DNA from 2 places in the Cellulomonas sp. Y8 genome. Region 1 is predicted to be linked to the other one. Evidence: riboswitches for the same ligand, from Rfam matches in the RefSeq annotation. Region 1 holds a riboswitch; the other holds the start of a gene.

What was found. Region 1 has a riboswitch for cyclic di-AMP ahead of FKM96_RS07880 (C40 family peptidase). Riboswitches for the same ligand answer to the same signal wherever they lie in the genome.
Region 2: linked by a shared signal. The riboswitch ahead of FKM96_RS12900 (C40 family peptidase) and the one ahead of FKM96_RS07880 (C40 family peptidase) in region 1 are both predicted to bind cyclic di-AMP.

The regions. Positions count from the first base shown of each region.
Region 1 covers NZ_CP041203.1:1,729,805-1,745,508, forward strand. Annotated here, with positions in the region: gene FKM96_RS07810 (heavy metal translocating P-type ATPase) at 1-1,819, opposite strand, end outside; gene FKM96_RS07815 (DUF2933 domain-containing protein) at 1,921-2,196, opposite strand; gene FKM96_RS07820 (DUF305 domain-containing protein) at 2,370-2,987, opposite strand; gene FKM96_RS07825 (hypothetical protein) at 3,028-3,237, opposite strand; gene FKM96_RS07830 (peroxiredoxin) at 3,257-3,883, opposite strand; gene FKM96_RS07835 (cytochrome c biogenesis CcdA family protein) at 3,880-4,833, opposite strand; gene FKM96_RS07840 (glutaredoxin) at 4,835-5,149, opposite strand; gene FKM96_RS07845 (cell wall metabolism sensor histidine kinase WalK) at 5,223-6,293, opposite strand; gene FKM96_RS07850 (response regulator transcription factor) at 6,356-7,078, opposite strand; gene FKM96_RS07855 (hypothetical protein) at 7,202-7,612, shown strand; gene FKM96_RS07860 (CueP family metal-binding protein) at 7,742-8,317, shown strand; gene FKM96_RS07865 (hypothetical protein) at 8,497-8,718, shown strand; gene FKM96_RS07870 (M23 family metallopeptidase) at 8,802-10,136, shown strand; gene FKM96_RS07875 (D-alanyl-D-alanine carboxypeptidase family protein) at 10,179-10,742, shown strand; cyclic di-AMP (ydaO/yuaA leader) riboswitch at 10,867-11,045, shown strand; gene FKM96_RS07880 (C40 family peptidase) at 11,045-11,836, shown strand; gene trxB (thioredoxin-disulfide reductase) at 12,038-13,096, shown strand; gene arsB (ACR3 family arsenite efflux transporter) at 13,093-14,199, shown strand; gene FKM96_RS07895 (metalloregulator ArsR/SmtB family transcription factor) at 14,196-15,224, shown strand; gene FKM96_RS07900 (arsenate reductase ArsC) at 15,243-15,665, shown strand.
Region 2 covers NZ_CP041203.1:2,823,121-2,838,824, reverse strand. Annotated here, with positions in the region: gene ddaH (dimethylargininase) at 1-243, shown strand, start outside; gene rocD (ornithine--oxo-acid transaminase) at 303-1,550, shown strand; gene FKM96_RS12925 (hypothetical protein) at 1,591-2,880, opposite strand; gene FKM96_RS12915 (Lrp/AsnC family transcriptional regulator) at 3,206-3,682, shown strand; gene FKM96_RS12910 (universal stress protein) at 3,735-4,706, opposite strand; gene FKM96_RS12905 (HNH endonuclease) at 4,834-5,343, opposite strand; gene FKM96_RS12900 (C40 family peptidase) at 5,565-6,347, opposite strand; cyclic di-AMP (ydaO/yuaA leader) riboswitch at 6,350-6,518, opposite strand; gene FKM96_RS12895 (metal-dependent transcriptional regulator) at 6,742-7,440, opposite strand; gene serC (phosphoserine transaminase) at 7,529-8,668, shown strand; gene FKM96_RS12885 (LPXTG cell wall anchor domain-containing protein) at 8,720-9,472, opposite strand; gene FKM96_RS12880 (DUF4012 domain-containing protein) at 9,627-11,645, opposite strand; gene FKM96_RS12875 (MFS transporter) at 11,730-13,052, opposite strand; gene FKM96_RS12870 (MarR family winged helix-turn-helix transcriptional regulator) at 13,063-13,491, opposite strand; gene FKM96_RS12865 (endonuclease domain-containing protein) at 13,710-14,624, shown strand; gene FKM96_RS12860 (UDP-glucose/GDP-mannose dehydrogenase family protein) at 14,739-15,704, opposite strand, start outside.

The DNA.
Region 1 (15,704 bases):
TGCGGCCCTCGCGCTGCAGCTCGGAGACCTTGGCGGACTTGTCCTCGGGTCGCACGCCGGCGAAGACCCGGTCGATGCCGATCTCGGTCGCCACGGTGCGTGCGACGGCTTCGGCGTCGCCGGTGATCATGACGACGTCGGCGCCGCGGTCGTGGAGCTGACGGATCGCTGCGCGGGACTCCTCGCGGATCTCGTCGGCGAGCTTCAGGGCGCCGGCGACCTGCCCGTCGACCAGGACGTGCAGGATGATCGCTCCCTGAGCGCGCCACTGCTCGACGCCGTCGAGCTCGGTGACGTCACGCTCGTGCAGCAGGTTCGGTCCGCCGACCTCGACGGTGCGGCCTGCGACCGACGCCCGGACGCCGACAGCTGGCGAGGACGTGAAGTCGCTCGCCGCGGGCACAAGCAGCTGCGCTGCGGCGGTGACGATCGCGCGGGCGAGCGGGTGCTCGCTGTCGGCCTCGGCCGCGGCGGCCATCGCCAGGACGTCGTCGCGCGCGAAGCCGTTCGCGGGGAGGACCTCGGTGACGGTGGGCTGGCCCTTGGTCAGGGTGCCGGTCTTGTCGAACACGACGGTGGAGACCGTGCGCATGCTCTCCAGGGCCAGGCGGTCCTTGACCAGGACGCCGCCGCGGGCGGCGCGCTCGGTGGCGATCGACACCACCAGCGGGATGGCCAGGCCGAGGGCGTGGGGGCAGGCGATCACCAGGACGGTGATGGTGCGGATCACGGCTGCGTCGGGCATCCCGAGGAGCGACCAGACGAACGCGGTGATCGCGGCGGCGCCGAGCGCGAACCAGAACAGCAGGGCTGCCGCGCTGTCAGCCAGGCGCTGGGCGCGCGAGGAGGAGTTCTGCGCCTCGAGCACGAGGCGCTGGATGCCAGCGAGGGCGGTGTCCTCCCCGACGGCGGTCACGCGCAGCCGCAGCGCGGAGTCCGTCGCGACGGTGCCGGCCACGACGTGGTCCCCGGTGGTGCGACGCACGGTGCGTGACTCGCCGGTGACCATGGACTCGTCCATCTCGGCGGCGCCGTCGATGACCGCGCCGTCGGCGGGGACGCGAGCACCGGGACGCACGAGCACGACGTCGTCCACGGTGAGCTCCGACGGGGCGACCCGCACGACGTCGTCTCCCTCGACCCGCTCGGCTTCGTCGGGCAGGAGTGCGGCCAGGGAGTCCAGGGCGGACGTGGTCTGCGCGAGGGAACGCATCTCGATCCAGTGGCCGAGCAGCATGATCACGATGAGCAGCGCGAGCTCCCACCAGAAGTCGAGCTCGTGCGCGACGACCCCGAGGGTCGAGAGCCAGGACGCGACGAAGGCGACGGTGATCGCCAGGGCGATGAGCAGCATCATCCCGGGACGCCGGGACCTCAGCTCTTCGGCCGCTCCGGTCAGGAAGGGCGCGCCTCCCCAGGCGAACATCACGGTGCCGAGCACCGGCGAGATCCACGACAGCCACGCGAGGTCGGGCAGCTCGTAGCCCAGCACCATCGCGAACATGCCGCTGGTCGCCACTACCGGGACCGCGAGCACGAGCATCACCCAGAACAGCCGCCGGAACTTCTCCACGTGACCCGCGTGACCGCCGTGACCGCCATGTCCGCCGTGGCCTTCGTGAGCGGAGTGCGGGTCGTGACCGTGGTCGTCCTGGTGGACGCGGGTCACGGTCATCGCGTGCCCGTGGTGCCCCTCGTGCGGCAGGTCGGCTGCGTCCTCGCGCATCGGCTGTGCCGCTTGCGGGTGCGTGGCTTGGTTGTCGTGGCGGATGTGGTCCGGCTCGCCGGGGTGGTGCTGGGTGTGGTCGTCGCGGCTCATGTCGGTGGCCTCTCTCGTCGACTGGTCCACGTGGTGATGGCGCTCGACCCCTGCAACCGCATACCCCCCGGGGGTATTCCACCGAGGGGTATGCCGGGACGTCAGGAGATGCGTTCGTGGTCGCCTTGTGGCCGGCTGGTGCCGTCGAGCGGCACCTCGTCGGTGACCGCCGGGCGTGTTCCGGCGTGCGGGTGGGGCGGAGTGCCGTGCCCGCTGCGCCCGCGCCCCATGAGCAGCATCATCGCGACCATCCCGAGTGGGCACGCCAGGAGCAAGGCGTATCGCAGGGCGCCGGACAGGTCGACGCCAAGTGCGAGCAGCAGCGCGAGGACAACGGCTGCGGCGATGGCCATGTGCTTGAGGTGGTGCTTGATCACGTGTTGCTCCGTCTACTCGATGTCAGGTTGTCGCCCGATCTCGATCCTCGACGTGCCGGGTGGCGGCAGCCCTTCATTGCTGGTGAAGCGTCGATGAAACCGACGAGCTTGGCACGCACAAAGCAGCGCCACCGGGGCAAGGGGGTGTCCCGGTGGCGCTGCGTCGTGGGTGCTCACATGTCGGCGAGCATCTGCTTCATCTTCGCGATCTCCTCGGTCTGGTCGCCGATGATCGTCCCGGCCAGGGCGAGTGCGTCCTTGTTCAGGCCGTTGGCCTGCTCCTGCTCGGACATGGTGATCGCGCCCTGGTGGTGCTCGATCATCATCTCCAGGAACATCCGGTCGAAGTCCGCGCCGGCGTCCTGGAGCTGCTGCATCTGGGCGTCGTCGGCCATGCCGGTGTGGCCGCTGGAGTGGTCCATGCCACCCATGTCGTCATCACTGCTGGACGGCTCCTCGCCCCAGGTCTCCAGCCAGGAGGTCATGAGGTCGATCTCGGGCTGCTGGGCGAACTGGATGTCGCTGGACAGCTGCTGGACCTCTTCGCTCTGAGCGCGCCCCTCAGCCATGGCGGCCATCTCGATGGCGCCCTGGTGGTGCAGGATCATCATCTGCGCGAACTCGGTGTCCGCGTCGTTGTGCTCCTGGGACGTGGCCGCCGCGTCGGATGTGCTGGTGCTGGGCTGCTCGCCGCTGGTGGTCTCGGCACCGTTGGAGCAGGCGCTGAGGACGACTCCGAGGGCCAGCGACGCCGCAGCGACTGCGAGCGTGTGGCGCTTCTTCGGGGACATGGGGACTCCTTCGGGTAGGGCTGGCTCGTCGCGCTGCAGGTCAGGCGACGGGCGCGGTCATGCTCGGGGCGCCGGTGGCGGTGGGGCCGCCGCAGCAGCTGCTCCCGGCCGGTGCCGTGGTGGTGCCGACCTGGGTGTCGGCGCCGCAGCACCCCGCCTGGGGGCTCGCGGTCTGCTCCGCGGAGGTGTCGTCCGGACGGTCGAGCTCGTCCTCGTCGGTCATCGTGAACTGGCAGCACTGGTCGCTCATGGGCGTCTCCTTGGGTGGGTCAGGCGGGCAGGTTGGCCTGGACCTGCTTGAGCAGGTCGCCGGGGGCCAGCCACATGGAGGGGTAGTTGCCGGACCAGCGGCGGGTGCCGTCGGCGTCGACGAGGACGAAGCTGTGGCCGGGGAGTCCTGCGTGCATGCCGGTGCCGAGCGTCCCGTACTGCTCGGAGACGGTGCCGTCGTCGAGCAGGAAGGGGGTCGTGACGCCGTAGGTGGCCATGTCGGCGCTGATCTGCTCGGCGGTGTTCATGACGATCGGCAGGACGGTGATGCCGGCGTCGACGAAGGCGGGGTCCTTCTCGATCTCACCCATCTGCTGCAGGCAGGATCCGCAGCCGGCGCCCTCGTTGAAGTACAGGACGACCGGGGTGCCGCGGAAGTCCGACAGGCTCACGGTGGAGCCGTCGGTGCTCTTGAGCGTGAAGTCGGGAGCGGGTCCGGCCTCGGTGGAGGTGACCTCGCGCGAGGACAGCAACGCGGCGGTGACCACGGCGATCACGAGGACGACCAGTGCGGCAGAGGCGGTGGTGATGACGATCCTGCGTCGCCGGTCGTGCCGCTGCTGGTCGTGCCGGACCTGGGCGAGGGCGGCGGCGCGCTGCTTGCGGGCGGCCGTGGCGGAGGTCATCGGTGTGCTCCTTCGGTGTCGTGCTCGTGGCAGCTCGCCTCGCCCGTGGGTCGCTGCTCGGGAGTGGTCTCGGGCCGGGTGGTGCGTGCGCGCCGGCGCTCGGACAAGGTGCCCCACACGAACAGTGCGGCCAGGGCGACCAGCGCCAGTCCGAGCACGGGCTCGGGGACCGGGGAGGTCCAGTCCTCGAACCGGGAGAACACGGAGGTCAGGGTGCGGCCGATCGCGGCCTGCGCCTGGGTTCCTCGGGTCATGTCCGGGCTGCCGGCGAGCAGGATCACGGCGACACCCATGACCGTGAACCCGGCTGCGACGGCGATGTTCAAGGTGCTCGTGGTGAGCGTGCGGCCGGCCAGGCGCAGCCGGACGGTCCTGGGGCTCAGCCAGGTCCGGTCCCGTAGCCGGGCCTTGTCCCAGATCAGTGCCATCACGAACAGCGGGAAGACCATCCCGAAGACGTACGCCAGGCCCAGCAGCAGCCCACCGGCTGGCGACCCCGACAGTGCGGACAGCGTCATCACGCCGGCGAGCACGGGTGCGCAGCAGCTGGAGGCGATCCCGGAGAAGACGCCCAGGGCGAAGAAGCTCGCGGTGTCCCCGCCGTGGGTGTCGGGGGCGCGCAGCGCGCTCGGCAGCGACCACATGCGCCCTGACAGCGCGAGCGCGGCGAGCGCGAGCATCAGGGCGCCGCCGGCGTAGTACAGCGGCGCGTGGTACCGGGCGATCGCGCCGGCGACCATGCTGACCCCGAGGGTGATGGGCAGCAGGACGGTCGCCAGGCCGGCGGCGAACACGAACGTCAGGGGCAGCAGCCGCCACCGCCGGTTCTTGACGGCGCCGGCGAGGTAGCTCGGCGCGAGGAATACGATGCAGCACGGCGCGAACAGCGCGACGCCGCCGGCGAAGAACGCCGCCAGGACGCTGCCGGTCGTCAGCAGCTCCGAACCCATCTCAGCGCACCGCGGTCAGCGGGACGTCGGCGCCGCGCTGGCGAAGCAGGTCGAGAAGGCGCCCGGTGCGCAGTCGCCCGGAGCTGACGAACTCCCCGTCGAGCAGGACCAGTGGGCTCATCGCCGCACGGTGCTCGGCGACCAGCTGCTGCCCCTCGTCGGACCGTGCCTCGAGAACCCGCAAGCGCAGCGGTGTGCGCTCGCGCAGCCGGTCGAGGGTGTCGAGTGCGGCGTCGCAGAGGTGGCATGCGGGTGAGCGCACCACCGTGACGACCGGGTCGGTCAGGCTCTTCAACTGGCCGGGCGTGCTGGGCATGCCACCACGGTCCCGCGCACCACCTGCGCCGACGATCACGCGTGCATCAAGTTTCGATGAAGCCTGCCGTCGGTCAGGCGCGAGTAGCGGTGGTGGTCGCGTCCGGCAGTCGGACGGAGAACCGCGAGCCGCGACCGAGGCCTTCGCTGGCTGCGTCGATCGTTCCGCCATGGGCCTGGACGAGCGCCCGGCAGATCGCCAGGCCGACGCCCGATCCACCGTGGCGGCGGTCGCGGGCGCTGTCGACGCGGTAGAACCGCTCGAACAGGTGCGGCAGGTGCTCGGCGGCGATGCCCTCGCCGGTGTCGGTGACGGTCAGTTCGATCGTGGTGGCGTCGCGGCGACCGGCAGAGAGGATGATGCGTCCGCCGGCGGGCGTGTGGCGGATCGCGTTCACCGCGAGGTTGTCCAGCACCTGCGCCATGCGGACGCGGTCGACCCGCACGACCCCGGCGTCGGCGCCGTTCTGGGTGGTGAGGGTGACGCCGGCGGTCTCGGCTCGCTCGCGTGCGACGAGCGCGGTGGCCTCGACGAGCTCGCCGGCGGGGACGTCGGCGAGGTGAAGGTCGAGCTCTCCGCTCTCGGCGCGGGTGACCGCGGCGAGGTCGCTGGCGAGTCGGGTCAGGCGCTGGGCCTGGTCGTTCAGAACGGTGATCGTCTCGGTGTCCAGGACGCGCACGCCGTCCTCAAGCGCTTCGACGTAGGCGGTGAGGGTCGCCGCCGGGGTTCGCAGCTCGTGGGCGACGTCGGTCAGCAGCCGCTCACGCAGTCGTTCGTCGGCTTCGAGGTGGGCGGCCATGGTGTTGAACGACCCAGCAAGCTGGTCGAACTCGACACCGATGCCCGGCAGCGGGACCCGGGCGTCGAACCGGCCGGAGCCGACCTGCGCGGCGGCGCGGGCCATCTGGGAGACTGAGCGCCCCACACGGCGCGTCAGGACCACGCTGACCGTCAGGGCGGTGACGCCCGCGACGACCATCGCCAGGCCGAGGGCGATGGTGCTCGCCGACTGGAACGCCTCTTCGATGTGCAGGTCGGCGAGCTCGTGGTCGGCGATGTTGGCCTGCACCAGGTGCTCGTGGAACAAGGCCGGCCCCACGAGCGTCGCCACCAGCCAGGCCGTGGCCGCGGCGGCCACGAGCACCAGGACGATCGAGACCAGCAGCCGCCGCCCGATGCTGCCGGGGCCGATCGCCTCGCGCGTCCTCATCCGGGTCCCATCCGGTACCCCACCCCGCGGACGGTGCGCACGAACCGTTGCTGCTGAGCGGTGTCCTTGAGCTTGCGGCGCACGTGCAGCACGTGGACGTCGACCAGGTGCTCGTCGCCCACCCAGCCCTCGCCCCAGACGGCGCGGATCAGCGCGGGCCGGGAGAACACGACGCCGGGTCGCGAGGCCAGCGCGGCCAGCACGTCGAACTCCAAGCGGGTCAGGACGACCGGCTCGCCGTCGACCTCGACCTCGCGCGCGTCCAGATCCAGGACGAGGCCACCGACGGTGACCCTGCGGGTCTCGACCGGCGCGGAGCCCTGGTCTGCAGGAGCGGCTCGGCGCGGGCGACGCAGCATGACGCGGATCCGGGCCATCAGCTCCCGCGGGCTGAACGGCTTGGTCATGTAGTCGTCCGCCCCCACGGACAGCCCGATCAAGGTGTCGACCTCGTCGCTGCGCGCGGTGAGCATGACGACGTAGCAATCGGAGAACGTGCGCAGCTGCCGGCAGATCTCCACGCCGTCGACCCCCGGCAGCCCGAGGTCGAGGACCACCACGTCCGGGTCGACCTCACGCAGCAGGGCGACCGCGGCGCTGCCGTCGTGGCACAAGGACACCTCGAAGCCCTCCCGCTCAAGGTAACCGCCGACGACCGAGGCGAGCGCCTGCTCGTCGTCGATCACGACGGCGCGCATCGTGGCCTCGGGCGGTGTCATGCGGCCATTGTGGCCAGGAGCCTGCACCTCGACGAGCACTGCGCGGATCGTGTGGGAACTTCCTGATCGAAACTTCATCGACCGGGGACGTCCTCGCGCGCCCGCGCCCCGTATCGTCGTCCGGTGCCTGATACCCCCACCGAGCCCGCCCGGGAGGCCACCCTTCCCGGGCTGACCGCCTGCTCGCTGTGCGCGGGTGAGACACTGGGGCACCGCGACCCGATGCCGGGCGGTCAGATGGCACGGCTGCGGGCGGTGGCCGAGCGCGTCGCTGCTCGCCTGACGTTCGTGGAGTGCCTCGACGAGTGCGAACGCGGCGACGTCGTCGTGGCCCGCCCCTCGGGCTCATGCCGACGCGCTGGAGCAGCGCCCGTGTGGTTCGAGCGCCTGGCGGGCGACCACCAGACCCGGGCGCTCGAAGACTGGCTGCGTGCCGGTGGTCCGGGTGCCAGAGCCGTCCCGCCCGAGCTCTCGGAGCACGTGATCCACCGCGGGTCCGAGGCCCCCGATGTCGTGGGATCGACAACTCACTGACATCGACGCCGTCGCACACTGGCCCACCTCGCCGACTCACCGAGAGGTTCGCTGCCTCGGCACCCGGGGCGGCGCGCCGGGACTTCGTGCCCACCTCGGTCGAACCGACGGCTTTCTACTCTGGAGAACATGAGGCTCACCCACCGACCCCGCCTGCTCGCCTCCGTGGCGCTCACCGCCCTGGTTCTCGCCGGTTGCGCGGCCCAGCCGGAAGCTGCCGATGACGCGCCTGCGACCGCCGTCGAGACGTGGGCCGAGCTGGACGCCACGGAGCTGATCGATCAGCTCGAGGCGATGCCCCTGGGCGAGCGACCCCAGGACGTGCTGGCATCCATCCGCCAGGACGAGGTCCTGGTGTCCTCGCCGAACGGGTCGCAAGAGGTCTCGGTCCCGATCGAGGAAGGGCACTACCTGTCGATCGCGCCGTACGTGGACCGGACGCACGACTGCTACTTCCACTCGCTGACCACCTGCACCGGCGAGATGGGCGGCGAGGAGATCACGGTGCAGATCGTCGACGACCGCACCGGTGAGGTGTACGTGGACGAGACGACCCGCGCCCACGACAACGGGTTCGTCGGGTTCTGGCTCCCGCGCGACATCGGCGCCACGGTCACGGTCACCGCCGCCGGCCGCAGCGCACAGGCCAGTGTCGCGACCGGCGACGAGGACCTGACGTGCCTGACCAGCCTGCAGCTCACCTGACCGCCACCGCGGTGCGCAGCGCGCCTGCCTGAGGGTATGAGTCGCGGTCCGGCTCGGCGATCTTGATCGAATCTTCATCGTCCGCCAGAGGAGACTTGACGCGCGCTGCCGACAGTTGAGGGCATGCACGTACCCCACGACGGTCACCGGTCTGGCGGCGGCCCAGCATGTGGTGCCAGATGAGCCCCGCCGGCTGGGCGGTCATGGCCGCCGCCTGGTTCACCCTGATCACGCTGGCCGTGTGGGGCGTGTCCCGGCTGTTCCCCACGCGTGCCGCCAGCAGTCCGCGTGCGGCGCTCGATGAGTGGCTCGCGTCGGGGACGATCGATGCCGAGATGTACGGCCGCCTGCGCGCGGACCTGGACACCGCCGGACCCAGCCGCTCGAGCCGCCCGTGGTGAGCGCCCCCACCCGTCGGTCGCGAGCCGCGGCCACGGGCCGTCCTCGCGCGTTCGCGACGGCAGCCCTGGCCGCGGTCATGGTCGTGGCGGTGCTGCTGCCCGCTGGGCCGGCCGCCGGTGACACCACCGACGACCAGGCGCGCGCGGCACAGCAGCGGGCCGAGGCCGCTCAGCGTCAGTACGAGGACGCGCAGGAGTCGGTCGAGGACCTGTCTGCGGAACTCGCGCAGGCCGTACTGACCCTGGAGGAGACGAAGGCCCGCCTGCCCGCAGCCCAGGCGGCGCTCGAGGAGGCGACTCGGACTGCAGACGCCGCCCGGCGCCAGGCCACGCTCGCGCGCGCCCGCCTGGAGGACACCAGCGACGTGCACGCCTCGCTGGTCGCCCAGATCGAGCAGGACTCCACCCGGACCGCCGAGGTGCGCGCCACCGTCGCCGAGCTCGCCCGCGCCGCCTACCAGGGGCGGTCGCGTTCCTCCGGTCTGGAGATCACGGTGGGCGCCAGCTCGGTTGAGGACTTCCAGGCGCGGTCGTTCACCGCGTCCACGGCCCAGCGGATGCAGGCACGCACGCTCGAGGAACTGACCAAGCTCGAGGCAGCCGGCCGCAGCAACGAGTCCCGGCTGCAGTCCGTGGTCGAGACCCTCGACGAGCTCGAGCAGGAAGCCGAGCGCGATGCCCGCGCGGCCGACGACGCCCTGGCAGCCCAGCGCGAGCAGAACGCGGCCCTCGACCGGGCCGTGGCCGACCAGACGGCGGCCGCCCAACGCATCGAGGGCATGAAGGGCCAGGCTGAGGCGGAGCAGGCCGCAGCCGACGCCGCCCGGGCCGACGCGGACGCCGAGATCGCGCGGATCGCGGCGCAGCAGGAGGCCGAAGCGGCAGCCGCGGCCGCGGCTCGGCCGGCACCCGCGAACCCTGCGCCACCGCAGCCGGCCGCTCCGGGGAAGCCGGGCCCGGCCGCTCCGCCCGCTGCCCCTCCAGCACCGCCGGCGGTCGAGTCCGGCGCGCTGTTCTCGAACCCGACGTCGATCCAGCCGATGTACGTCACGTCGAACTACGGCATGCGGCTGCACCCGATCCTGGGCTACACGCGCCTGCACGCAGGGATCGACCTGCGCACGTACTGCAACACACCGCTGTATGCCCCGCGCGACGGCACCGTGCAGTGGGCCGAGTGGCGCAACGGGTTCGGCAACCAGGTGATGCTCAACTACGGCACCATCAGCGGGCAGTCGCTGATGAGCTCCTCGAACCACTTGACCCGCTCGGTGGTCCGCGCCGGGCAATCCGTGACGCGCGGCCAGCTCATCGGGTATTCCGGCAACACCGGCCTGTCCGGAGCGTGCCACCTGCACTTCGAGGTCTACGTCGGCGGCAAGACCGTCGACCCCGCACCCCTGCTCGGGCTGCGATGACCACCACCAGCACCCCCTGCGCGACACCGGAAGGAGGACCGCGTGGACGGCATCACCGCGACCAGCGCCCGCATCCTTGAGATCCGCCAGCTCATCGGCGCCACCACACCCCGCCTCGTGAAGCCGGCGGGGGGCTCGGGCGACGCGTTCGCGGCGGCGCTCTCGGCGGCCGTCGACGACACGACCCCCAGCCCTTCCACGGCCCGCAACGCCCAGGGCGTGCCCGCCGACCTCGCGGCCCACGGCAACGGGAAGATCCCGAGCGACGCACTTTCCGAGGTCGGGAGCACCGGACACCGGCTGTGGGCGCCCGCAAGCCAGGCCCTCGACCAGCTGATGACCGCCGCCGAGCGCGACGGGATCGACGTCGGCATCACCGACTCCTACCGGTCGTACGACGCCCAGGTCGATGTCGCCCGCCGCAAGGGCCTGTACTCCCAGGGCGGCCTGGCGGCCCAGCCCGGCACCAGCCCGCACGGCTGGGGCGTGGCCGTCGACCTCGATCTGGACGACGCCGCTCAGAGGTGGATGCGCGCGAACGCGGGGCGGTTCGGGTTCGTCGAGGACACCCCACGCGAACCGTGGCACTGGGTCTACAAGACGTGAGACCGCAGCACCTGCTGCAGTCGCCAGGACGGACCAGGGAGGACTGAGACCACACCACCGCACGACCTCCGGGCCACGCCCGGAGCAGCACCGTCATCAACGCGCTCAGGGGCAGATCTGAGCGACCGGGTGGACGCCGAGTCCTGCCACCACCCGGATCATCTCGACCACGCATGGCAGGAACGGGGGAACCACCGATCGCCGGGCACGCAGGTGCCCTCGGGGTGAAGCCGGTCCACGGACCGGCCGGGCGTCTCCCGCCCGAACCCGACAGCTCACCCCGCAGGCGGCAGGAGACATCCATGCCTTCACGCCACACGACCTCCGCGCGGCACCGCGCGGACGGCCGAGCACACACCTTGCTCACGGACGCCCGCCTCACCGCGGCGCACCACCTGTCCAGCACCACCCGGCGCACCGGCGCCGCCGTCGCCTCGTCCGGCCTGGCGGTGTCGCTCCTCGCGGCACCCGCCCTCGCCGACGACGAGGTCCGGACCACCGCCGTGGACGTCTCGGCCCTGACCGCCTCCGCCCGTGCCATCGTCGAGGCCGCCCCGGTCGTCGCCTCGCCCGCGGAGGCGTCCTGGACTTTTGAGAACCCGGCCGCGACCGCGGTCACCCCGCCGCCGCCCCCGCCGCCCGTCGTTGAGGAGGAGCCCGAGCCCGATGCGGCGGCGAGCCGGTCGCGATCGGCAGAGCCCGAGGCGCCGGCCGCCGAGCCCGCTCCCGCGGCCGTCGGCGCGCCCGCGCCGGCGAGCGCGAACGGCAGCGCCATCGTCGAGATCGCCTCGAGCCTGGTCGGGATCCCGTACGTCTGGGGCGGCACGACCCCGTCCGGGTTCGACTGCTCCGGGTTCACTTCCTACGTCTACGCGCAGGTGGGGATCGCGCTGCCCCGCACGTCCGGCGACCAGCGGTACGCCGGCGTCGAGGTCCCGCGCGACCAGGCCCAGCCCGGTGACCTGATCTGGTCGCCGGGGCACATCTCCATCTACGCCGGCGGGAACCTTCAGGTCGACGCGCCCACCCCCGGCAAGAGCATTCAGATCCGCGAGATCTGGCAGTCCAACCCGAAGTTCATCCGCGTCGGGTAGCGCGCTGGGGCCGCACCCCGCCTGCGGGGTGCGGCCCGCGCCGCCGCCATCTGACTTACTCGGCCCCTGACTTCGAATAGCAGTGGATGCCCCTGGGGCGAACGTCGCTGGCTGAAACTCGGATGCCGTCGCCGGAGCGCTTGGGGAAACCGAGGTCGACGGCGGCTTTCGTACTGTTTTGATGTGTGTCAACATAGAGACATGTCGAACCAACCCCCCGTCCGCGACATCGTCATCGTCGGCTCCGGCCCCGCCGGGTACTCCGCCGCGATCTACGCGGCGCGCGCGGGCCTGGCCCCCTACGTGGTGGCCGGGTCGGTGACCGCCGGCGGCGCGCTCATGAACACCACGGACGTCGAGAACTTCCCCGGGTTCCCCGACGGCATCCTGGGCCCCGACCTCATGGACAACCTGCAGAAGCAGGCCGAGCGGTTCGGCGCCGAGGTGCTCTGGGACGACGCCGTCGAGCTCGACCTGGCCGGCCCGGTCAAGACCATCGTCACCGGCGGCGGCGAGACCATCCGCGCCCGCGCCGTCATCCTGTCGACCGGCTCCGCGTACCGCGAGCTCGGCCTGGACGACGAGAAGCGGCTCTCCGGCCGCGGCGTCTCGTGGTGCGCGACCTGCGACGGGTTCTTCTTCCGCGACCAGGACATCATCGTGGTCGGCGGCGGCGACTCGGCCGTCGAGGAGGCCACCTTCCTCACCCGGTTCGGCAAGTCGGTGACGATCGTGCACCGTCGCGACGAGCTCCGGGCGTCGAAGATCATGGCCGACCGCGCCAAGAACGACCCGAAGATCCAGTTCGCGTGGAACTCCGAGGTCGTCGGCATCCACGGCGACGAGAAGGTCACCGGCGTCACCCTGCGCGACACCGTGACCGGCGAGACCCGCGAGCACGGCGCCACCGGCGTGTTCGTCGCGATCGGCCACGTGCCGCGCACCGAGCTCCTCGCGGGCCAGGTCGACCTCGACGAGAACGGCTACATCGTCGTCGAGGGCCGGTCCACCCGGACCAACCTGCCGGGCGTGTTCGCCGCCGGTGACGCGGTGGACCACACCTACCGCCAGGCGATCACCGCCGCCGGCTCGGGCTGCTCGGCCGCGCTCGACGCGCAGCACTACCTGGCCGCGCTCGGCGACGTGGACCCGGCCTCCCCGGCCGAGATCCCCGCCGCCGTCGAGCACGCCGACGTCGACGCCGTCGCCGCCCTTGACGCCCGGGTCGCGGACACGGCCGCTGCGGCGGTCGCTCGATGAGCGCGCAGGTGCCCGACCTGACCGCGACGCGCGGGCGGCTGTCGACGCTCGATCGGTGGCTGCCGGTCTGGATCGGCCTGGCGATGGTCGCCGGTCTTGCGCTGGGTCGATTCGTCCCGGCGCTCGGTGATGCGCTGGCCGAGCTCGAGGTCGGCGGGATCTCACTGCCGATCGCCCTCGGCCTGCTGGTGATGATGTACCCGGTGCTGGCCAAGGTCCGCTACGACCGGGTCGCGGCGGTGACCGGCGACAAGCGGCTGCTCGCGAGCTCGCTCGCGCTCAACTGGGTTGTCGGGCCTGCGCTGATGTTCGCGCTCGCCTGGGTGTTCCTGCCCGACCTTCCCGAGTACCGCACCGGCCTGATCATCGTCGGCCTGGCACGGTGCATCGCGATGGTCGTGATCTGGAACGACCTGGCCTGCGGCGACCGCGAGGCCGCGGCGGTGCTGGTCGCGATCAACTCGGTGTTCCAGGTCGTAGCGTTCTCCCTGCTCGGCTGGTTCTACCTCAGCGTGCTGCCCGGCTGGCTCGGGCTGGACTCCGCCGGGCTGGACGTCTCGATCGGGCAGATCGCGGTCAACGTCCTGGTCTTCCTCGGCATCCCGCTGGCCGCCGGGTTCGCATCCCGCTGGGTCGGCGAGCGCACCCGCGGACGCAACTGGTACGAGGAGCGGTTCATCCCGCGCATCGGGCCGTGGGCGCTATACGGGCTGCTGTTCACGATCGTGCTCCTGTTCGCTCTGCAGGGTGACGCCGTGATGTCCCGGCCGCTCGACGTGGCGCGGATCGCGCTGCCGCTGCTCGTGTACTTCGCGGTGATGTGGGGCGTCGGGATGCTCACCGGCCGGGGCCTGGGTCTGGGGTACTCCCGCTCGACCACGCTCGCGTTCACCGCGGCGGGCAACAACTTCGAACTCGCCATCGCCGTCGCGATCGGCACGTTCGGCGCGACCTCCGGGCAGGCACTGGCTGGCGTCGTCGGCCCGCTGATCGAGGTCCCGGTCCTGGTCGGGCTGGTCTACGTCAGCCTGCGGGCCGGCCGACGCTGGTTCACCGACACCGCTCGTCCCGTCTCCGCCGAACCGCAGGAGGTCCGCTCATGACCACCACGACACCCGGCCCCGCCGTCATCGAGGAGGGCTGCACGCCGCAGTCCTCGCCTGCCGACCACGCGATGGGCCTGGACGCCGCCACCCAAGTTGCCGGCACCCTGAAAGCGCTCGGGGACCCGCTGCGCCTGCGGATGCTGTCGCTGATCGCGACGTCCCCGAACGGCGAGGCGTGCGTGTGCGACCTGGCCACGGTCGCCGAGGTCTCCCAGCCGACCGTCTCGCACCACCTGAAGCTGCTCAAGGACGTCGGGCTGCTGACGTCCGAGCGCCGCGGGACCTGGGTGTACTACCGGGTGCAACCCGCGCTGCGCGGAGCGGTCACCACCCTGCTGGACTCGTTCGCCCCGGTGGCGGCCGAGGCGGCGCACCTGTCCCCCCTGACCGGGCTGACCGACGCCGAGACCGCGCTCGCGCGGGTCGCGGACCGGCTCGCCGCCGCCTTCCCCGACCGCGACCCCGCCGCAGTGCTGACCGTGGTCCGCGAGTCCTACACCGGCCTGGCGCGCTCCTCGGCCGTTCGCTCGCACCTGGTGGTCAACACCGAGCGGTTCGCCCGCCAGCGCCTCACCGACGCCGCCCGCGCCCTGGACGCCGCGGCGACCGCGCACCGCCCGCAGGTGCTGTTCGTGTGCGTCGCCAACGCCGGGCGGTCCCAGCTCGCCGCAGCCCTCCTGCACCACTACGCCGGCGACGCCGTCGTCGTCCGCTCGGCGGGTTCCTCGCCCGCCGGCGAGGTGCACCCCGGGGTCCGGCCGCTGCTCGCCGAGCTCGAGGCCGACGCAGAGGCGTTCCCCAAGCCGCTGACCGACGACGCCGTCCGCGCCGCGGACGTCGTCATCACCATGGGCTGCGGCGACACCTGCCCAATCCTGCCCGGCAAGCGGTACGAGGACTGGGTCGTCGGCGACCCCGCCCTGGCCTCCGACACCGGCGTGCGCGCCATCCGCGACGAGATCGACCGCCGCGTGCGTGGACTGCTCACCGACCTGCTGCCCGACCTCCCCCTGCCCGCCTGACTCCTGAGGAGACCCCCGATGAGCGAGACCACCAAGCCGTCCGCCCTGTTCGTCTGCGTCCACAACGCCGGCCGCTCCCAGATGGCCGCCGGCTACCTGCGGGCGCTGTCCGGCGGTGCCGTCGAGGTCCGCTCGGCCGGGTCGATGCCCGCCGAGCAGATCAACCCGGTCGCCGTGGAGGCCATGCTCGAGGAGGGCATCGACATCCGCGCCGAGCGCCCCAAGGTCCTGACGACCGACGCGGTCAAGGCCTCCGACGTCGTCATCACCATGGGCTGCGGCGACGCCTGCCCGATCTTCCCCGGCAAGCGGTACGAGGACTGGGCCTTGGCCGACCCCGCCGGGCAGGGCATCGAGTCGGTCCGCCCGATCCGCGACGAGATCCGCGGCCGCATCCTGACCCTGCTCGCCGAGCTCGGGGTCGAGCCCGTCACCGCCTGACCAGCGAACGCTCGTGAGGGCCGCACCCCGCCTGGGGTG
Region 2 (15,704 bases), 1.1 Mb from region 1:
TCGCGCGCCGAGCTGGAGCGCCGCTACCCCGACGCCGTCATCGCCTCCGAGGCCGACGCCGCGTGCCTCGGCCTCAACGCGGTGAGCGACGGCCTGAACGTCGTCGTCGCCCCCGGCGCGACCGCCCTGGCCGCCCAGCTGACCGACCGCGGCTTCCGCCCGATCCCCGTCGACACCAGCGAGCTGCTCAAGGGCGGCGGCGGGGCCAAGTGCTGCACGCTGGAGATCCGTCCCGCGCGCTGACCCCCCTCGGCCGGCCGGGGTCCCCCGGCCGGCCCCGCCCCGGCCGGAAGGTGACCGCCATGACCGCCACGATCCCCAGCCGGGACGCCGAGCGCGCCGCCGCCGGCCCGCTCGCGCCGAACTACCACCCGCTGCCCGTCACGCTGACGACCGGCGAGGGGGCGTGGGTCCGCGACACCGAGGGCCGGACGTACCTCGACCTGCTCGCCGGGTACTCGGCGCTGAACTTCGGGCACCGGCACCCCGCGCTGATCGGGGCCGCCCAGGCGCAGCTCGACCGGCTGACGCTGTCGTCCCGGGCGTTCGACCACGACCTGCTGCACCCGTTCGCCGAGGCGCTGTCCGACCTGGCGCGGCCGGTGGTGGCGGGCGTCGCCGGCGCGCCGCACCCGCAGCCGATGGTGCTGCCGATGAACACGGGCGCCGAGGCCGTCGAGACCGCGATCAAGGCCGCCCGGAAGTGGGGCTACGACGTCCGCGGCGTGGCGCCGGAGCGCGCGACGATCGTCGTGGCCGCCGGGAACTTCCACGGCCGCACGACGACGATCGTGTCGTTCTCCACCGACCCCGAGGCGCGCGACGGGTTCGCCCCGCACACCCCCGGCTTCCGGGTCGTGCCGTTCGGAGACGCCGAGGCGCTGCGGGACGCGGTCGACGAGACGACGGTCGCCGTGCTGCTCGAGCCGATCCAGGGCGAGCAGGGCGTCGTCGTGCCGCCCGCGGGCTACTGGCCCGCCGTGCGGGCGATCTGCGACGACGCCGACGTGCTGCTGATCGCCGACGAGATCCAGTCAGGGCTCGGCCGCACCGGCACGACGTTCGCGCTCGAGCTCTGGGGGGTCCGCGCCGACCTGGTGACGCTGGGCAAGGCGCTCGGCGGCGGGGTGCTCCCCGTGTCCGCGGTCGTCGGGCGGCCGGACGTGCTGGGCGTGCTGACGGCCGGCACCCACGGGTCGACCTTCGGCGGGAACCCGCTCGCGTGCGCGGTCGGGATCGCGGTCGTCGACCTGCTGCGGCCCGGCACGTTCCAGGAACGGGCCCGCACGCTCGGCGCCCACCTGCACGAGCGGCTGGCGACGCTGGTCGACACGGGCCTGCTCGTCGGCAGCCGGGGCGTCGGCCTGTGGGCCGGCCTCGACGTCGACCCGGCCCGGATGACCGGACGGGAGCTCTGCGAGCGGCTGCTCGGCCTGGGCGTGCTCGCCAAGGACACCCACGGGTCGACGATCCGGCTGGCCCCACCGCTCGTGGTGGAGGCCGACGACCTGGACCTGGCGCTCGACCGCCTGACGCAGGCGCTGCGCTGACCCGGGCGGCGCGCCCCGATGCCGGGGCGCGCGCCCGCGGTCAGGAGAACCGCATCGCGGTGTAGAGCCGGCCGTCGATCGTCACGGCGCCGATCGACACCGACGACCTGCCCTCCTTGAGGATCCACGCGCGGTGGCTCGGCGAGTTCATGTACGCCGCGATCATCTGGCTGTCGCTCGCGGGCTGCACCCACCCCACGATGTGGTCGCTGCCGGAGTGCCAGATGCTGCCGGCCGCGGCCATCGCGGCCGCGTGGTTCGCCAGCGACGACGAGCCCGACACCGAGAGCGCCGGCAGCCCGTTCGCGGCACGGGCGGCGTTGAGCGCCGCGCCGAGCCCGCCGACCCCGTAGGAGGAGACGCCCGGCGCCCAGGCGGACGCGGCGGGGGCGGCCGCGGCGGGTGCGGACGCCCCGCCTCCGGAGGACGCCGGGGCGGCGGCCCGGTTCGACCGGGCGGTGGTGGAGCGCGGCGACGCGGACCGCTGGGCGGCGGCACGCTGGGCGGCCTCCGCGGCGGCCCGCTCGGCCGCGGCGCGCTCGGCCGCGATCCGGGCGGCCTCCGCGGCCTGCCAGGCGGCCTCGGCGTCGACCGCGGCCTGCTGCGGCGCGGCGACCGAGGCGGTGGCCGCGGCGAGGGCGGCCGGGCTCACGCCGGTGCCGGTGCCGTCGGCGGCACGCTGCGCGACGTCGGCCGCGGTGCGCAGGGCGGCGAGGGCGGCGTCGCCGGCGTGCGGGGACGCGTCCGCCGCGGTGCGCGCGGCGGTCACGACGGCGCCCGCGTCCCGCACCGCGTCCGCCACGAGCGCGTCGTACCGGGCCGTCGCCTGCGCGGCGCGGGCATCGGCGAAGAACGCCTCGTCCGCGAGCTGCGCCGCGTACTCGACCGCCACGCGCTCCCGGGCATGTGCCCACGCGGTGGCGCGTGCGTCGGCGCGCAGCTGCAGGACCACGCCGGCGGCGACCCCGCCGACCAGGGCGAGGGAGAGCGCGGTGACGGCGACCGCGCGGCCGCGGGCGGTGCCGGGGCGGGCACCGCGGGCCGTCCGGGCCGCGGGGCGACCGGGCGCGCCGAGCGCGAACGGCGCACGGGCGGCAGGGACCTCGGCGGGAGGGGCGTCGAGCACGGGGACCGCCGGAGCGGGCGGCGCGTCGAGCACCGCGGTCGCCGCGCGCGCGGTCGCCGCCGCGCGCGTGCGCTGCGTCGGGATCGTGCCGGGCGCGGCCTCACGACGCAGGTCCTCGTCGCGCGGGCGCGGCTCCGCGGCGGAGCGGGCGGGCGGCGGCGTCGTGGGGTCCGGCGTCGTGGGGTCCGGGCGTCTGCCGGTCACCGGCATGACTGGTCCTTCCTCGGTGCGGTCGCTGGGCCCCCCTGTCCCCGCTCCCATCGACTCCCCGCGGGGGGCGCTGAACGCCCGGCCTCGGCGTTCACCCCCGCCTCGTCGTGAACCCGCAGGTCAGGCGCTCCAGGTCCCCCGCACGGGTGAACCGGCCACCCGGGTGGCCGTCACCCGCCCGCCCCCGGGCTCATCCGCGCCGGGACCCGTCCGCGGCGGTCGCGGCTCCGGTCCCGCGCCCCCGCCGGCCCCGCGACGCGGCCGCGCCCCGGGCCGGCACGTGCCCACCGCGGCGCGCGCCGTGCGCGAGGATGGGCCCGTGCCCCCCACCCGTCCCGGCGACCTCGACCCCATCGACGAGGCGATCCTCCGCGAGCTCGCCGTCGACGCCCGGGCGTCGTACGCCGACATCGGGCACGTGGTCGCCCTGTCCGCGCCCGCGGTGAAGCGCCGGGTCGACCGGTTGCGGGAGCGCGGCGTCGTGCGGGGGTTCACGGTGCTGCTCGACCCGGCCGCGCTCGGCTGGGAGACGGAGGCGTTCATCGAGCTGTTCTGCCACGGCTCGACCAGCCCCGCGACGATGCGGGCGGGCGTCGAGCGCTACCCCGAGGTCGTCGCGGCGAGCACCGTCACCGGCGACGTCGACCTCGTGGTCCAGGTGCGCGCGCGGGACATGCGGCACCTCGAGCAGGTGGTCGAGCGCCTCGCGGCCGAGCCGTTCGTCGCGCGGACGCGGTCGACCATCGTCCTGTCGGCGCTCGTCCGCCGCCCGGACGTCCCCCCGCCCCCGGCCTGACCCGGCCCGGGTGCCCGCCCGGACCGGCCCCGCGCCCGGCCGGCCCCGCACCTCAGCCCGCGGCCTGCTCCGCCGACCCGCCGCCCGCCGCGGCCATCCGCTCCTGGCACCGGTTCGTCACGACCATCACCGGGCACGCGGCGTGGTGCAGCACCGCCTGGCTGGTGGACCCGAGCAGCAGCCCGGCGAACCCGCCGCGGCCGCGCGACCCGACGACGATGAGGTCGGTGGCCGTGGAGAACTCGGTCAGCAGCTCGGCGCCGGTGCCGTCGAGGACGACCCGCTTGACGGTCGTCCCGGGCCGGTCGGCCAGCGCGCGGTCCACGACCACGTTCAGCCCCTCGGTGACGTCCGCCAGCACCTGGGTCTGGTCGATCGTCGCCGGCAGCCACGCCATGACCCCGGAGCCGCTGCCGACGGGCACGCCGGCGACCGCGGTGAGCTCGGCGCCCCACGCCTCCGCCTCGTCGATCGCGTGCCGCAGGGCGAGGTCGGCCTGCGGGCTGCCGTCGACGCCCACGATCATCCGTCGCACCGGCCGCACGACCGGGGTCGACTCGTCGGCCGGGACGACCCCGCCGCGGCGCTGGTCGCGCAGCGGGACCACCACGGTCGGGCAGTAGGCGTGCGCGGGCAGCGTGGAGGACACGGTGCCGAGCAGCCGGTCGGCGAACCCGCCCTTGCCCCGGGTGCCGACGACGGCGAGCGACGCGTCCCGGGACATCTCGACGAGCACGGCCGCGGCGTCGCCGGTCGCGACGGTCGTGACCACCTCGAGGCCCGGCGCCTCCGCGCGCTGCCGCGCCTCGGACAGCACGGCGCGCGCGCCCTGCTGGATGGCGGTGTCGTCCAGGGCGGCGTACCCGCCGTCCAGCGACGCCGCCGTGAACGACGGCAGCGTGTACGAGCACACGACGTGCAGCGTCCGGCCCCGCGTCCGGGCCTCCGCCGCGGCCCAGTCGAGGGCGTGCATGCTCGCCGCCGACCCGTCCACGCCGACCAGGATCTCCGCGTCCCGCTTCATCGCCACGACCTCCTTCGGTGCACGTCCCAGTGTGCCCCCGATCATGCCCGTTCCGCACTCGCCGTGGGGTCCGGCGTGGCGTGGGCTTGACGGAGGCTTGGGGCGACGGGGCGAGCGGCGCGGCGCGTCAGGCGGCCAGGTAGGGCGACCAGGCCGGCTCGTCGACCGCCGCCCCGTGCAGGAACGCCGTCGCGCCCCGGGGGGCGGACGGCGTCCAGGCGAGCTCCCAGCCGATCTCATGCAGGAGGTGGTCGGCCTTGCGGTGGTTGCACCGGCGGCAGGCCGCGACGACGTTGCCCCACTCGTGCCGCCCGCCGCGCGAGCGCGGGTGCACGTGGTCGACCGTGTCGGCGTGCGCGCCGCAGTACGCGCACCGGTGGTCGTCGCGCTGCAGCACCGTCCGGCGGGTGGGCGGCAGCGGTCGGCGCATCGGCACGTGCACGTAGCGGGTCAGCGACAGCACGACCGGCAGGGGCACCGCGACGTGCTCGGAGTGCAGCACGCGGCCGTCGGACTCGAGCACGGTGGCCTTGCCGGACATCACGAGCGTCACGGCGCGGGGCAGGCCGACGACGCAGAGGGGCTCGAGGCTGGCGTTCAGGAGCAGCGTCCTGGGTGGGGCGGGCAGCAGCAGCACGGCGTCACTCCTGGGTCCTCGGGGACCCGCCTGGCTGGCGGGCCCGCTGGGGGAGGCAAGCAAGAGCAGGGTACGCGCACCTGGCCGGAGTGACCCCATCGTTTGTGCCGCACGTCACGTCGCCGGCCCGGCGCCCGGCGCGGCCGCGCGGCCCGGGGACGACGCGACCCCCACGGCCGCGCGGGCCGTGGGGGTCGGGTCGGGAGAGGCTGCGGAGCGTGTCAGCCGATGCGGATGAACGTCGGGTTGCTCTGCCAGATGCTGCGGAACTGGATCGTCTTGCCCGGGCGGGGCGAGTCGATCTGCTGGTCGCCGCCGGCGTAGATCGAGATGTGGCCGGGGCTCCAGATCAGGTCGCCGGGCTGGGCCTCGGACGCGGAGATCACGGTGCCGGCCGCCTTGATCGCGGACGACGTGCGCGGCAGGGAGATGCCGAGCTGCGCGTAGACGTAGGACACGAAGCCGGAGCAGTCGAAGCCGGCCGGGGTGGTGCCGCCGGAGACGTACGGGACGCCCACGTAGCGGGCGGCGACCTCGAGCACGGCGTTGCCGGCGACCGACTGCGGGACCGCGGCGGCGGCGACCTCGGTCGCGGCGGCGGTCTCGACCGTGGCGCGCTGCGCCGAGCGGGAGGTGGTGGTGCGCACCGGCTCCGGCTCGGGCTCGGGCTCCGGGACGACGGCCGTGACGGCCGGGGTCTCGAACGACCACGCGGCGTCCGCGGGGGCCGTGACGACCGGCGCGGTCTCGAGGACCGTCTTCGCCGAGGCCGTCAGGGCGGCGGTGTCGACCGACGGCAGCGCGGCCTGGTCGCCGGAGGCGGTCGCGGCGCTGGCGGCCGGGACGGCGACCGCGGAGACCATGAGCCCCGTGGTGGCCGCGACGACGGCGGTGCGGCGACCGGCCAGGGCGAGCGTGCCCGTGGCGGCGGTGGCGAGATCGGTCAGGGGGGTGACGGGGCGACGCGCGGAACGGTGTCGAGCGCGCACAGCACTAGCGGTCACGTACAGCCTCTCCTGGCGCCTACGAGGTGAGCTGTCGGGTTCGGGTCGGAGATACCCGGCCGCGATCCGCTCCCGGTCACCCGGTCGCGTCACGCGGCTTCACCCCAAGGACACCGTCTCCGGTGCCCGCATGTGGTTCCCCCGCCCCTGCCGGCGAAGTGTGTACGGAACCTCGGGCGGCGGCAGGGCTCGGCGTACCGTCCAAGGGCTCGCACGGAGGAGGGTTCCGACGAGCAGGACCGAAGGTACCCGACCCCCGAGCCGATTGTCACGTTCCGGTCACGGGCTGTTTCCCGGCTCCGGGAGAACGCTCACATCGCCCAGCAGGTCACCGACGCACGAGGGCCCCGCGGGTGGCGTGCGCCACAACCCACGGGGCCCTCGGGGACGTCGGTCAGGAGGTGCGGAGGGACACGTGCCGCGCGACCTCCTGCGGCAGGTCCAGGACGGTCTCCGCGCCCGGGGCGCCGACCGTCACGGTGTTGCCGGTCTTCTCCACCGCGATCTCGTTCCCGGGCCGGACGCCGGCCTGGGACAGCCGCGCGAGCAGCTCGACGTCGGTCTGGATCGGCTCGCCGATCCGGGCCACGACGCCCTTCGTCGCGCCGCCGGCCTCGACCGCCACCGCGACCACCGGGGCGACGCCGTCGAGGAACCCGACGGGGGTGCGCTCCTCGCCGATCTCGTCGAGGCCCGGGATCGGGTTGCCGTACGGGTCGAAGTGCGGGTGGTCGAGCAGCCCGGCCAGGCGCCGCTCCACGCGCTCGCTCATGACGTGCTCCCAGCGGCACGCCTCCTCGTGCACGTACTCCCAGTCGAGCCCGATGACGTCGGTCAGCAGGCGCTCGGCCAGGCGGTGCTTGCGCATCACCCGCATGGCCTTGCTCTGGCCGGTCTCGGTCAGCTCGAGGTGCCGGTCGCCGGACACGACCAGGAGCCCGTCGCGCTCCATCCGGGCGACGGTCTGCGACACCGTGGGGCCGCTGTGCCCGAGGCGCTCGGCGATGCGGGCGCGCAGCGGGGTGATGCCCTCCTCGGTGAGCTCGTAGATCGTCTTCAGATACATCTCGGTCGTGTCGATCAGGTCACTCACGCCGGTGCCCTCCTGTCGTGCGCGGACGTCCGTCCACAGGCTAGTCGGCTCCGGCCCCGCGCGGACGCGCCTGGGTATCGTGCGGCTCGTGACCGCGACCACGCCGCCCGCCGTGACCATCCCGGACCACCTGCTGCCCGCCGACGGACGGTTCGGCTCCGGCCCCGCCAAGGTGCGCGACGCGCAGGTGCGCGCGCTGGCCGCCGCCGGGCGCACCCTGCTCGGCACGTCGCACCGCCAGCCGCCGGTGAAGCACCTCGTCGGCCGGGTGCGCGCCGGGCTCGGCGAGCTGTTCTCGCTGCCCGACGGCTACGAGGTCGCGCTCGGCAACGGCGGGTCGACGGCCTTCTGGGACCTCGCGACGCTCTGCCTGGTCGAGCGCCGGTCCGCGCACGCGGTGTTCGGGGAGTTCGGCTCGAAGTTCGCCGCCGCCGCGGCGCGCGCGCCGTTCCTCGACGAGCCGGTGCTGACGTCGGTCGCCCCGGGGACGTCGGCGGTCCCGGCCCTCGCCGAGGGCGTGGACGCGTACGCCTGGCCGCACAACGAGACGTCGACCGGCGCCGTGGCCCCGGTCCGCCGGGTGCCGGGCTCGGCCGACCAGGGCGCCCTGGTGCTCGTCGACGCGACCTCGGGCGCCGGCGGGCTCGCCGTGGACGTGTCGCAGACGGACGCGTACTACTTCGCGCCGCAGAAGTCGTTCGCCTCCGACGGCGGCCTGTGGCTCGCGGTGCTGTCCCCCGCCGCCGTGGACCGCGCCGCCCGGGTCGAGTCGTCGGGCCGCTGGGTGCCGGAGTTCCTGTCGCTCACGACCGCCGTGCAGAACTCGCGCGCGGACCAGACGCTCAACACCCCGGCGCTCGCGACGCTCGTGCTGCTGGCCGAGCAGGTCGACTGGATGCTCGCGAACGGCGGCCTGGCGTGGTGCGCCGAGCGGACCGCGACCTCCGCCGGCCACCTCTACGGCTGGGCCGAGGCCCGCGACTGGGCGTCGCCGTTCGTCGCCGACCCGGAGCAGCGCTCGCCCGTCGTCGGCACGATCGACCTGGCCCCCGAGATCGAGGCACCGACCGTCGCGAAGATCCTCCGTGCGCACGGCATCGTCGACGTCGAGCCGTACCGGAAGCTCGGGCGGAACCAGCTCCGGGTCGCGATGTTCCCCGCGGTGGAGCCGGACGACGTGCTCGCGCTCACGGCCTGCCTCGACCACGTGGTCGACCGCCTGGTCTGACCCGGCCGCGGCGGAGGGCGCCGGGCCGGCCCCGGCGCCCTCCCGCCCGCGTCAGCCCTCGTGGTGCCGGCGGCGCACCGGGATCGCGACCAGCACCCCGCCGACCAGCAGGAGCAGGCCCGCCGCGAGCAGCAGCGGCGTCGCGTCCGCGCCGGTGACCGCGAGCACCGCCGAGGCCGCCTGCACGTCCTCGGGTGCGGCGAGCACGTCCGACGTGACGACCACGCCCGCGACCTGCTGCTGCGGCGGGTTCGCGCACACCGCGGAGGCCGGCGGGTACGAGACCACCGTCGAGGCGCTCGGGTTGACCTCGAAGGTCACCTCGATCTGCGGCCGGCTGTAGTCGTACGCGTCGTGCTCGGTCCACGACCCGTCCGGCAGCTGCGTCCAGCCCGGCCAGTCGACGACCACGCCGTCCACGACGACGGTCCCCGGCCAGTACACCTGCCCGCTCAGCGGCAGCCCGGACTGCACCAGGTCCTCGCCGCCGGGGTTGTGCCAGGTGATCGTCACGGTCGAGCTGGACGTGCCGACGGGCTCGACCGCGTAGGACAGCGCGGGCGCCGACGCGAGGCACACCGCCTCCGCGCGGGCGATGCCGAGCTCGCACCGGGTGGGCGGGGCGTAGCCGTCGGCGGGGACGTCGGTCGGGGTCTCGCAGTCGCCGATCGGCACCGCGGGGACCGGGGCGGCCGGGGCCGCGACGGCGGGGGCCGTGGGCGCCGCGAGCGCCGGGGCGACCGGGCCCAGGACGGCGGCGGCCGCCGCGACCAGGCCGATCAGGATGCGTCGCCGGTGTGCCATGTGCTCCCCCAAGGACCGGGCGCCCGGCGTCGTTGCCGGACTCGGGCCCGATTCGTACAAATCGGACATTTCGGTCATGGTAGGCACGCGTCGGGCGGGGCCGCGCGGCCGCCAGGGGGTGGAAGTTCCGCGTCATCACGCGGATGTCGCGGGGTCAGGGGCGGCTCGACGCGTCGACGGGCGGCCTGACCTGCGCGGAGGCCCGGACGGCGGGGCCGCGGGGTGCCGCCGGGGCGGCGAAAGGGCGGCGGGTGAAATCACGCCGACGGGCGACGGCGCGGGGCGGGCGCGGGCGGGCGCGGGGCGGTGCCGAGCGCAGCACCGAGCGCACCGCGGACCGATGGCGGGGGCCGACCGCGGCACGACGCGCGCCCCTCGGCCCCGGGCGCGTCAGCCGGCCGGGCACTCCCCCGTCACCACGCCCGGCCCTGTGAGCGTCGGCGTCGTCCACACCGTCAGCGCCCCGCCGGGCGCGGGGGACGCGCACGCTGTGCGTCTCCGCGGACCCGGGCGCGAGCCGGGACGTCAGCACCGCCACGTCCCGCCGCGCGGCGGACGCCTGCTGCCCGCCGACCACGACCCCGTCGCGGGACACGGGACCCACCCGGCCGTCGCGCGGCGACCAGAACGACACGTTGGTCGCCAGCCAGCCCGCGGGCACCCCCGACCGGCCGTCGCCCAGCACCTGCGCCGGGTAGCCCGCCACGTCGGCCGGCGGCCGGTAGTCGAGCGCGAGGTCCACCCGGGCCGTCGGCTCGGCGGTGCCGCAGCCCTCCATCGTCACGGTGACCGTCGTGGTGAGGTCGTAGTCGAGCTTGCCGGCGGTGGCGTCGTCGAGGAACACCCCGAGCGCGCCGCCGACCCGCCCCGTGGGCGTCGCGGCGTCGCCGGTGAGGAACGCGCCGCCGAGCGGGGTGCGCGCGAGGACGGTCTGGTCCGCGGGATCGGCGGTCCACAGCGCCACCCGGCGCTCGTCCACCGCGTCGAGCAGGGTCTGACCCGCCACCCGCGCGGTCGCCGGGTCGGCGGCCGCGTCGCGCAGCACCGCGAACGCCGCCGTCGCCACCTGCGCGTAGAACGCGTCGCCCCACCGCGGGTCGCCGTACGCCAGGTACGCGTCGCGCAGCAGCGCCTGCAGCAGGGTGTCCCCACCCAGCTCCTCGCCGTCGGCCTGCACCGTGCGCCCGGTCGCGGACAGCAGGTCGGCCACCACGACCGGGTCGGTCGCGATGACGCCGTCGACCACCTGGCCCGTCGACCGCTGCCAGAAGGCGGCCGCGAGCGCCGCGGCCCGCGGGAAGTCGGGGACGAGCACGGAGTCCTGCACCCAGCGCCCCGGCCGGTCGCCGTACAGCGCGGCCTCGGCGTCGGACAGCGGCAGCGCGGGCGCGGCGAGCTCCGGCAGGTCGACGGTGCTGCGCTGGCCGACCAGCCCGACCGCGCCGTCCGCGACCTGGAGCACGGCGACCGCGCCGACGATGCCGCCCTGCGCCCGCAGCTCCGCCGGGTTGAGCGACAGCAGCAGGTAGGTGCGCGGGCCGTCCGCGCCGAGCAGGTCGGGCAGCACGGCGGCGACCTCGCCGACCGCCTGCAACGACCCGGACGCCCCGTCGAGCGCGGCCTGCAGCTGCGCGACCGGGCCCGCGACCGGGCCGACGAGCCGGTCGGGGTCGATCGTCGCGAGCTCCGCGCGCAGCGTGTCGACCACCGTCGCGGCCCGCGCGGCGGCCGGGGCGGCGGTGGCGACCGGGGCCAGGTCGACCCAGCCGGCGGGCACGGCCTTCGCGGGCTGCGCGCCCGTGTCGACCACCGCGCCGAGGGCGGTCAGCAGGTCGGGCGCGGCGTCGTGGGCGAGCCGGTCGGCGGCGGTCGCCACGACGGCCACGGCCCGGAGGTCGTCGCCGAGGAGCGGGAGGTGCTCGGCGAGCCGCCACACCGGGTCGTCCACCGCGTCGGCGGCGCGGGCGGCGGCGTCCTGCGCCCCGGGCAGCCGGGCCTCGAGCGCCGGCACGTCGAGCGCGTCGGCCTCCCCGCGGGCGCCGTCCGCCGCGGCCTGCAGGTCCCGCAGGGCCGTGCCCGCCTGGTAGACCCGGAACGCCAGCCAGCCGCCGAGCAGGAGCGCGCCCGCGAGCAGCGTCGCCACCGCGAGGAGCACCCGTCGTCGGACTGCCATCCGTCGATCGTCACATATCGGACAAATCGGGCAAGGGGTCGGGCGCGGGTTCACCCGCTCGGGACGGCGCGGAGCCGCGGGCGGCTACAGCGCCGCGTCCGCCGCCTCGCGCGCCGCCACCTGGTCGACCCCGCGCCGCGGTGCCGGGACCTCCGGGTGCAGCACCTCGAGGTGCGGGCGGCTGAGGAGCCGGTACCGCACCTGCACCTGCCAGCGCTTCCGCGCCCACAGCGCCGCCGCGACCGACACCAGCAGCGCCGTGATGGAGCCGATGCCGATCGACCAGCGCGGGCCGAAGTGCTCCCCGATCCAGCCGACGATCGGCGACCCGATGGGCGTCGCCCCGAGCATGACGATCATGTAGAGCGACATCACCCGGCCGCGCACCACCGGGTCGGTCGACATCTGGATGGTCGTGTTCGCGGCCGTCATCATCGTCAGCGAGGCCAGGCCGACCGGGATGCACGCCACCGCGCAGGACACGTAGGTCGGCATGAGCGCCTGGACGCCCGTCGCGACCCCGAACGCGAACGCCGCGCCGATCACCAGCCGCACCCGGGGCCGCTCGCGCCGGGCCGCCAGCAGCGCGCCGGCCAGCGAGCCGATCGCCAGCACCGAGCCGAGGATCCCGTACTCCCCCGCGCCCTTGCCGAACTCCGCCCGGGCCATGAGCGCGCTGGTCATCTGGAAGTTCAGGCCGAACGTCGAGACGACGCCGATGACCGCCATGATCACGAGGATGTCGCTGCGCCCCCGGACGTACCGGATGCCCTCCCGGATCTGGCCCTTCGCGCGCGGGGCGACCGGCATGGTGTGCAGCTCACCGGTCCGCATCAGCATCAGCGCCAGGATCGTCGCCGCGAACGACACCCCGTTGATGACGAACACCCAGCCGGTGCCGACCGCCGCGATCGCGAGACCCGCGACGCCCGGGCCGATCAGGCGGGCGGCGTTGAAGGACGTGCTGTTGAGGCCGACCGCGTTCGACAGCCGGTTCGCGGGCACCAGCTCCGCCACGAACGTCTGCCGCACGGGCTGGTCGAGCGCCGCGACCGCCCCGAGCGCCAGCGCGAACAGGTAGACGTGCCACAGCTGCGCGTGCCCGGACAGCACCAGCGCACCCAGCCCGAATGCGAGCACGCCCTGGGCGCCCTGCGTGATCATCAGCAGCTTGCGGCGGTTGACCCGGTCGGCGAGCACGCCCGCCCACGCGGACAGCAGCAGCGTCGGGGCGAACTGCAGGGCCGTCGTGATGCCGACCGCGAGGCCGGAGTCGTCGGACAGGTCGGTCAGGACGAGCCAGTCCTGGGCGACGCGCTGCATCCAGGTGCCGACGTTCGCGACGAGCGCGCCGGCGAACCACAGCCGGTAGTTGAAGTAGCGGAGCGACGCGAACGTCGAGTTCATGCGGGCGGCCTCATCCTGCCGCGATCCGGCGCAGCAGCACGGCGGCCTGCGCGAGGGTCCGGCGTTCGTCGTCGGTCAGGGTGTCGAGCTGGGCGGCGAGCCACGCGTCGCGGCGGCGGCGGGTCTCGCGGACCTCGGCCTCCCCCGGCGCGGTCAGGCTCACGACGACCTGGCGCCCGTCGGTCGGGTGCTCGGACTTCTGCACGAAGCCCAGCTCCACCAGCGCGTTCACGGTGCGGGTCATGGAGGGCGGCTGCACGTGCTCGGCGTCGGCGAGCGCGCCCGGGCTGAGCGGGCCCTCCCGCAGCAGGATCGCGAGCACGTTGAACTGCGGGTCGGGCAGGTCGGCGCCGCCGCGCCGCGAGCGGATCCGTCGCGTCGACTTGGCGAGCGCGACCCGCAGGTCCCCCGCGAGCTCCCCGGGGCTGTCGCTGGTCATAACAGTTACCTTACGTCATTACCTTCGCTAACAAAACCGGCTCGCCCCTCGCCCGGGCCGTCCTCGCCGAGATGGCAACTCTCGGCTGCACGAGGGGGCGCAGACACAGCCGAGAGTTGCCATCTCGGCGAAGGGTCGGGCGCGAGGGGCAGGCATCTGTCCACAGGCGGCCGGGCGAGGGGTGCGGCGCCAGTCCGCGAGAGGGCACCGTGGCTGACATGCCCCGTCCCCCGCGCACGCTTCCGGCCGTCCTGCGTCGCGGGCCGTTCACGGTCACGGACGGCCTCGCCGCCGGCACTCCCGAGGACGCGCTGCGCCGCGCCGGCCTTCGCGTCCCCACCCCCTCCGTGCGTGCTGCTGGTCCCGCACCCGCTGCGAGCGACGTCCTGGCGCGGTGCCAGGAGTTCGCGCCGGTGCTCCCTCCGGACGCGGTGTTCTGCCACGGCACCGCGTTCGCCCTCCTCGGCGCCGACCTGCCGTTCGACGTCGACGCGACGGGCGACCTCCACGTCGAGGTGGGCCCGGGCCGGTCGCTTCCTCGTCGGCGAGGCCTGGTCGGCCATCGCCGATCGTCGACCGGTGTCCCCTTCCTCCGGTTGCCCCTCGGCGTGCGTGTCACGCTCCCCGAGGCCGCGTGGATTCAGCTCGCGACCGCGGTCCCTCCGCGCGAGCTCGTGGTCGCCGCGGACGCCCTCATGCGCCGCCGGACCCCGCTGTGCCGACCCGAGCACCTGGAGCGCGCCGTCTCGGCCCTGCCGGCGGGCGCCCGCGGTGTCCGCCGGCTGCGCAATGCGCTCGTCCACGCACGCGCCGGCACGGACTCGTCCATGGAGACGCGGCTGCGCTGGACCCTGACGGACGGCGGCCTTCCTGCCCCGTCAGTCAACGCCCTCGTCCGCGACACCGACGGACAGGTCGTCGCGATGCCCGACCTGTCGTACGAGGAGGAGCGCGTCGCGATCGAGTACGACGGGGACGTCCACCGGACGGACCGCCGTACGTGGTTGCGCGACGGGACGCGCCGCGCCGCGCTGGAGTCGCTCGGCTGGCGCGTGATCAGCTGCACCGCCGACGACGTGCTCCGCCACCCCGACCGACCCGTCACGTGGGTCCGTCGCGCCCTCCGCCGATGACCCCCGCCGAGATGGCAACTCTCGGCTGCACCCGAGGGTCCTCGCAGAGCCGAGAGTTGCCATCTCGGCGAACGGGAGGCGGCAAGCAGGGGCGGGCGCGGAGGAGCGCGCGGGTCAGGGGCGGCCCAGGGCGCGGTAGGTCCAGCCCGCGGCGCGCCACGCGCGTGGGTCGAGGACGTTGCGGCCGTCCAGGACGGCCCGGCGCGCGACCAGGGCGCCCAGCGCCACCGGGTCCAGCGCGCGGTACTCCGCCCACTCCGTCGCCAGCAGCACCACGTCCGCGCCCGCGACCGCCTCCTCGACCGTCGCCGCGAACGCGAGCCCGGGCCACGCGCGCCGCGCGTTCTCCACCGCCTGCGGGTCGGTCACCACGACCTGCGCGCCCTGCAGCTGCATCTGCGCGGCGACCGACAGCGCGGGCGAGTCCCGGATGTCGTCCGAGTCCGGCTTGAACGCCGCGCCCAGCACCGCGATCCGCCGGCCGACGATCGAGCCGTCGCACACCTCGCGGGCCAGGTCCACCATCCGCACCCGCCGCCGCATGTTGATCGCGTCGACCTCCCGGAGGAAGGACAGGGCCTGGTCGACGCCGAGCTCGCCCGCGCGCGCCATGAACGCCCGGATGTCCTTGGGCAGGCAGCCGCCGCCGAACCCGAGCCCCGCGTTGAGGAACCGCCGCCCGATCCGGTCGTCGTACCCGATGGCGTCCGCGAGCCGGGTGACGTCCGCACCGGTCGCCTCGCACAGCTCGGCCATCGCGTTGATGAACGAGATCTTGGTCGCCAGGAAGCTGTTGGCCGCGACCTTCACCAGCTGGGCGGTCGCGTAGTCGGTGACCACGAGCGGCGTGTGGTCCGCGAGCGGCGCGGCGTACACCTCGTCGAGGACCCCACGGGCCCGCTCGCCCTCGGCGGTCGGGGTGCCGTCCTCGTCGGCCGGCAGGCCGTAGACGAGGCGGTCGGGGTGCAGCGTGTCCTGCACGGCGAAGCCCTCGCGCAGGAACTCCGGGTTCCACACCAGCGTGGCGCCGGTGCCCTCGAGCCGCTCCGCCAGCGCCTCGGCGGTCCCCACCGGGACGGT